2 regions of the Pseudoalteromonas sp. UBA2102 genome follow, and region 2 is predicted to be linked to the other one. Evidence: predicted binding sites of a transcription regulator. Region 2 holds the regulator's gene; the other holds the start of a gene.

Region 1 (3,338 bases), on a different contig from region 2:
GCATAAGATCATCTTCTTGCCACTCATCACTTTCGTCTGTAGGGCTTTTTAGCTCATTGGTTGGAAGCCTTTGTTCTAGCTCTTCTAGTTTTTCTTCTAGGCGGATCAAGCTGCTCGTTATGTAATCAAGGGCATCAAAAATCCGTTCATCACGCTGACTAGCTGCGCTAGGGCTTTGAGTGGGCAGCTCACCTGTGGCTTGTAACTTGCTTTTAATGCCTAGGCTTGCCAGTAATTTGGCCTGCTTTAAGGCTTTGTCTTTATTGCTAGGTGCAAAGAGTGCTTTGCCATTAAAAAACTGAGTTACTTTATCTTCAGACGTTTTTAGCTTACTTGCTAAATTTACGCAGGCCGTTTTAGCCTCAGTGCCCTCGGCGAGCCCTACAAACATAACGCGAAAATTATTGGCCATTTACTTATCCCTTAAGCTTTTATTATGCAAAGAGTATATACCTAAAACCGTACGAAATTCGAGGGCTAGTTAATACCAATTTAATTCAAAACACGATTAGTTTAGCGTATTAAATAGCGCACTGACTGCGTTAAAATTATTTATATAAAATAACTGTACGCCGTAAATTCCTTTGTTATTGCACTATTTACTGGGTGCTATGATAAACAACTAAATTAATGCAATTGATATAAAGCGCATAATTAGCCTTTGCTTTAGATATAAAAACGGCCCTTAAAAGGGCCGTTTATTATTTAATGCATTTTGGCTTATAGGCCAGCAGCTGCGCGAAGTGCGTCTGCTTTATCTGTACGTTCCCATGGGAATTCGTCACGACCAAAGTGACCGTATGCCGCTGTTGGTTGGTAAATTGGGCGCTCTAAATCAAGCATTTGAATTAAGCCGTAAGGGCGTAGGTCAAAGTGCTCACGAATAAGCTCAATTAAACGACCTTCTTCAAGCTTGCTTGTACCAAAGGTTTCAACGCTGATAGAGGTAGGCTCGGCTACACCAATTGCGTAAGATACTTGTAATTCACATTTATCAGCAAGGCCAGCCGCAACTACGTTTTTAGCAACGTAACGTGCAGCGTATGCAGCTGAGCGGTCAACTTTTGATGGATCTTTACCTGAGAAAGCACCACCACCGTGACGTGCCATACCACCGTATGTATCTACGATGATTTTACGACCCGTTAAACCACAGTCGCCCATAGGTCCGCCAATTACAAAACGACCCGTTGGGTTAATGAAAAATTTAGTCGCGCTTGTAATAAGCTCTGCAGGAAGTACCGGCTTTATGATGGTTTCCATCACGGCTTCTACTAAGTCATTTTGCGAAATTTCTTCAGCGTGCTGAGTAGAAAGTACAACTGCATCAATACCTACAGGCTTGCCGTTTTCGTATGCAAAAGTTACTTGAGATTTTGCATCTGGGCGTAACCAGTTAAGCTCGCCGCTTTTACGTACTTGCGCTTGGCGCTGTACTAAACGGTGTGAGTAAGTAATTGGCGCAGGCATTAGTACTTCTGTTTCGTTACATGCATAACCAAACATTAAGCCTTGGTCGCCAGCACCTTGTTCTTCTGGGCTAGTACGGTCAACACCTTGGTTAATATCAGGAGACTGCTTACCAATAGTGTTTAAAATTGCACACGAGTCTGCATCGAAACCCATGTCTGAATGCGTGTAGCCAATTTCACGTACTGTTTTACGTGTAATTTCTTCAATATCAACCCATGCGCTAGTGGTAATTTCACCACCAACCATAACCATACCGGTTTTTACGTAAGTTTCGCACGCAACACGGGCATGAGAGTCTTGCTCTAGGATAGCATCAAGTACCGCATCAGAGATTTGATCGGCGATTTTATCCGGATGACCTTCAGAAACAGATTCAGAAGTAAATAAATGTTTTGCCATTGTATTTCTGCTCACAAATATTGCGCTTCACAAACGTCGGTATTAGCGCTAAAAAATTAAGGGGCGTATTTTATCTAAAACAAAACACCTTGCATAGTGTTTTTACGCCTAGACGTCTAAATAAAATGAGTAATAACTTTTTGGTCTTAAAAAATATTCATAATAGCCCATTTTTATGGGGTTTTTAATTGCACACTGCACCCACATTAAGTAAGAATGGTTGCTATAACAGCTCTTAAGTTACTTAAGGGTATTAACGAACACATAAGTACCCGCGCAAATACACATAAAGGTAGGAGAATTCATGCCATCTCGCAAAGAACTTGCAAATGCTATTCGCGTCTTGTCAATGGACGCAGTACAAAAGGCCAAATCTGGCCACCCTGGAGCCCCAATGGGCATGGCCGATATCGCAGAAGTATTATGGCGCGATTATCTAAAGCATAATCCAACTAATCCAGAGTGGGCTGACCGTGACAGATTTATTCTTTCAAACGGCCACGGTTCAATGCTTATCTATTCTCTATTGCACCTAACTGGTTACGACTTACCACTTGATGAAATTAAAAACTTCCGTCAAATGCATTCTAAAACGCCAGGCCACCCTGAGTACGGTTATGCACCAGGAATTGAAACTACTACGGGCCCACTAGGTCAGGGGATCACAAATGCGGTAGGTATGGCGATTGCTGAAAAAGCGCTTGCTGCACAATTTAACCGTGAAGGCCACGACATTGTTGATCACTACACATATGCATTTATGGGTGACGGTTGTTTAATGGAAGGTATTTCTCATGAAGCATGTTCACTTGCTGGCACATTAGGCCTTGGCAAGTTAGTGGCTTTTTGGGATGACAACGGTATTTCAATCGATGGTGAAGTTGAAGGTTGGTTTAGCGACGATACACCAGCACGATTTAAAGCGTACGGCTGGCATGTAATAAGTGACGTTGATGGCCACGACAGCGATGCTGTTAGTGCTGCAATAGCAGAGGCTCAAAGTGTTACCGACAAACCATCACTAATTTGTTGTAAAACAGTGATTGGTTACGGTTCACCTAATAAATCTGGTAGCCACGATTGTCACGGCGCGCCATTAGGTGATGACGAAATTACAGCGTCTCGCGAATTTTTAGGCTGGTCTGGCGGTGCATTTGAAATCCCTGATGATATTTACGCACAGTGGGATAGCAAAGAAAAAGGTCAACAGCTTGAATCTAGCTGGGACGAAAAATTTGCAGCATACGCAAAAGCATACCCAGAGCTTGCAGCTGAATATAAGCGCCGTATTAACAACGAACTTCCAGGCGATTGGGCTGAAAAATCTCAAGCATACATAGAGCAACTACAAGCAAACCCTGCAAATCCTGCATCTCGTAAAGCGTCGCAAAATGCATTAAATGCATTTGGCCCGTTATTACCAGAATTCATGGGTGGCTCAGCCGATTTAGCTGGCTCAAACTTAA
Region 2 (3,338 bases):
TGAAGTTAAGCATCGCACCACCGAAGACTTTATAAATACAGTGGCTAATATTGCCGACACGTTTGGTGGTATTAACTTAGAAGATATTAAAGCGCCAGAGTGTTTTGAAATTGAAAAAGCACTTATTGAGCGTTGCAGTATTCCGGTTTTTCATGATGACCAACACGGTACCGCTATTGTAACTGCGGCAGGTATGCTTAACGCCTTAGAAGTGCAGGGCAAATCAATAGAAGATGCCATTATTGTATGTTTAGGTGCAGGCGCTGCAGCGGTTGCTTGTATGGAGCTGTTAATTAAGTGTGGTGCACTGCGCGAACATATTTATATGCTAGACCGCAAAGGGGTTATTCATACTCGCCGCGATGACTTAAACGAATACAAACAGCTTTTTGCTAACAATACAGATAAGCGTACTCTACAAGATGTAATTGCTGATGCTGATGTGTTTGTAGGTGTATCGGGTCCTAACTTACTTGCACCTGAAGATCTAAAACTAATGGCTGATAAGCCAGTGGTGTTTGCATGTTCAAACCCAGATCCTGAAATTGCACCTGAGCTTGCGCACAGTGCACGTAAAGACTTAATTATGGCAACGGGGCGTTCTGATTTCCCTAACCAAGTTAATAATGTTTTATGTTTCCCGTTTATTTTCCGTGGTGCACTTGATGTACGTGCAAGCGCCATTAACGATGAAATGAAAATAGCCGCTGTCGAAGCTATTCGTAGTATTGCTAAAGAGCCAGTGCCTGAGCAAGTATTAAAAGCAGCGGGTGTAGAAAAGCTCGAATTTGGTGCAGATTACATTATTCCTAAACCTATGGACCCGCGTTTATTACCACGTATAGCCAAGGCGGTTGCTATTGCTGCTGTTGAATCGGGCGTGGCACAAATTGACTTACCGGAAAATTATATGGCGTAATATATAGCGCTTAAACAAAAAAAACCTCAGCATGCTGAGGTTTTTTTTTAAAAAAAGACGTTTTATTCTTCGTCTAAAATAGGCACTTCTAAACCCATTTCTTGCATTATCTTTTTAACTTCTTCGGGTACTTTTTCTGCGTTATCTTTACGTAGGTCATCATCATTAGGTAATGGCTGGCCTGTAAAGGCATGCAAAAACGCTTCGCATAGTAACTCGCTATTTGTTGCATGACGCAGGTTGTTTATTTGACGACGTGTACGCTCATCAGTTAATACTTTTAATACATTTAGCGGGATCGAAACGGTGATCTTTTTAACTTGCTCTGATTTTTTCCCGTGTTCTGCGTATGGGTGAATATACTCACCATTCCATTTAGCCATAAGATGTATCGTTGCCTCAGATTATTAATTTCTCACACGGCGTAAAAAGCGTGTAAATATGCGTGAAATTCTATCGTTTTAAAAAAGATAGTCAAATAATAGATAGCAATCTATCTTAATAAGCTGGCTGTAATAGTAAATACAGCCTCATTGAAGTTTTACGCGTCTGTTATTTTTAGCCATCTAGAGCTTTAAATGCTTTGACTTATTATAATGGATAACTTACTCTTTTAGACGTCTAAACATCCAAATTAATCAGGTGACGAATATGAGCGAAAAAAACAAAGCAACCATTGCTGTACGAAATGGGGTTGATGCCGATAAACATCATGGCGCCGTTGTACCGCCAATTTATTTATCGACGACTTATTCGTTTGCCGATTTTGATACTAAGCGCGCATACGACTATGGACGCAGTGGTAATCCTAATCGCGATATTTTAGCTGACACTTTAGCAGAACTTGAAGGTGGCGCACGCGGAATTATTACTGCTACGGGCATGGCAGCAGTGCACTTAGCCACACAGTTATTAAATAACGATGATACATTGGTTATTCCTCACGATTGTTATGGCGGCAGCTACCGTTTATTTACGTCGTTAGAAAAGCGCGGCTTGCTTAAACTTAAAGTACTTGATTTAACTAAAGCAGAAAGCCTAGAACAAATTTTAACCATTAAACCTAAATTAATTTGGATAGAAACACCAAGTAACCCTGTGCTGCGCCTAACGGATATTAAAGCCGTGACGGATATAGCAAAACAGTGCGGTGCATTAGTGGCCGCCGATAACACCTTTTTATCACCGGCATTACAAAACCCAATTAAGTTTGGCGTAGATATTGTTGTGCACTCAACCACTAAATATATAAACGGCCATTCTGATGTTGTAGGCGGTGCAGTTGTTGCTGCAACACAAGAGCTTGGTGATGAGCTTGCTTGGTGGGCCAATAACATTGGTATTACCGGCGCACCATTTGATAGCTATTTAACGTTACGTGGTTTACGTACTTTAAATGTGCGTTTAAAACAGCACCAAGAAAATGCCCTGGCAATTGCTAAATACCTAGAAAGCTCTGAGTATGTTAGCCAAGTTTACTACCCATGCCTTGAATCGCATCCTCAACATGCGCTTGCTAAAGCCCAACAGCTTGGGTTTGGTGGTATGGTTAGTTTTGATATTAAAGGCGATGTGAATGATGCAGCGGCGTTTTTAACGAGCCTTAAAGAATTTAGCTTAGCAGAATCGTTAGGTGGGGTTGAGAGTTTAATTTGTCATCCTGCGACCATGACTCACGCAGGTATGGAAGCTCAAGCACGTTTAGAGGCGGGTGTGGGCGATACGCTAATTCGTATTTCGGTCGGTATTGAAGATGTAGAAGACCTACTGGCTGATTTTGAACGTGTATTTAACTTAGTTAAACCTGGTCAAAATAAAAATGTAGGGCGTGTTGGTAAAGCTGCAGGCAATGCCAATGGTGATGTAAAGCAGCAGGCTGCTCATCCAGCTTTGTGGTGATTGAGTATGGTAAAAAGTGTACATAAATTTGGCGGCTCAAGCTTAAGCTCGGGCGAGCGCTATCAAAGTGTGACAAAAATAATTATTGGCCACACACAGCCTGGCGATTGCGTGGTTGTATCTGCTGCGGGTAAAACCACTGATACATTGGTTTCGCTGTGGCAAAGTTATCAACAACAAGATAAGCAAGCCGTTGCTGATATTTTGCTGCAATTGAGCAATCACCAAACGGCATTAATTGAAGAGTTATTAAAAGCCGATGCTAAACACACGGCTTTAGCTGTGTTAGCGCAAGAGCTAAGTGATGTAGCGGAGCAAGCCAGCAAGCAGCAGTTACAAGAGGCGGCCTTACTGGCGCATGGGGAGCTGTGGTCTGCGCGATTATTAGCAGCCTATTTAACGCAATTAAACATTCAAGCGTGTGCTCATGATGCTAGAGCGCTGTTTAGTGTAACAAGCGGGGAGCTTTTGCATGCGCAAAACAAACAGCAATGCAGCCAAGTTATTGATGCAAATAAAA

Evidence for each region. Region 2 encodes MetJ, which represses methionine synthesis genes. Its sites were predicted from a motif close to TAGACGTCTAGACGTCTA; they were not measured.
Region 1: a site for MetJ is predicted at 1,974-1,991, ahead of metK (methionine adenosyltransferase). Genes of this name have one in related genera too.

What each region holds. Positions count from the first base shown of each region.
Region 1 covers NZ_DCYU01000060.1:16,727-20,064, forward strand. Annotated here, with positions in the region: gene B2R65_RS07615 (hypothetical protein) at 1-412, opposite strand, end outside; gene metK (methionine adenosyltransferase) at 721-1,872, opposite strand; gene tkt (transketolase) at 2,177-3,338, shown strand, end outside.
Region 2 covers NZ_DCYU01000134.1:16,577-19,914, reverse strand. Annotated here, with positions in the region: gene B2R65_RS17375 (malic enzyme-like NAD(P)-binding protein) at 1-919, shown strand, start outside; gene metJ (met regulon transcriptional regulator MetJ) at 982-1,302, opposite strand; gene metB (cystathionine gamma-synthase) at 1,571-2,818, shown strand; gene metL (bifunctional aspartate kinase/homoserine dehydrogenase II) at 2,825-3,338, shown strand, end outside.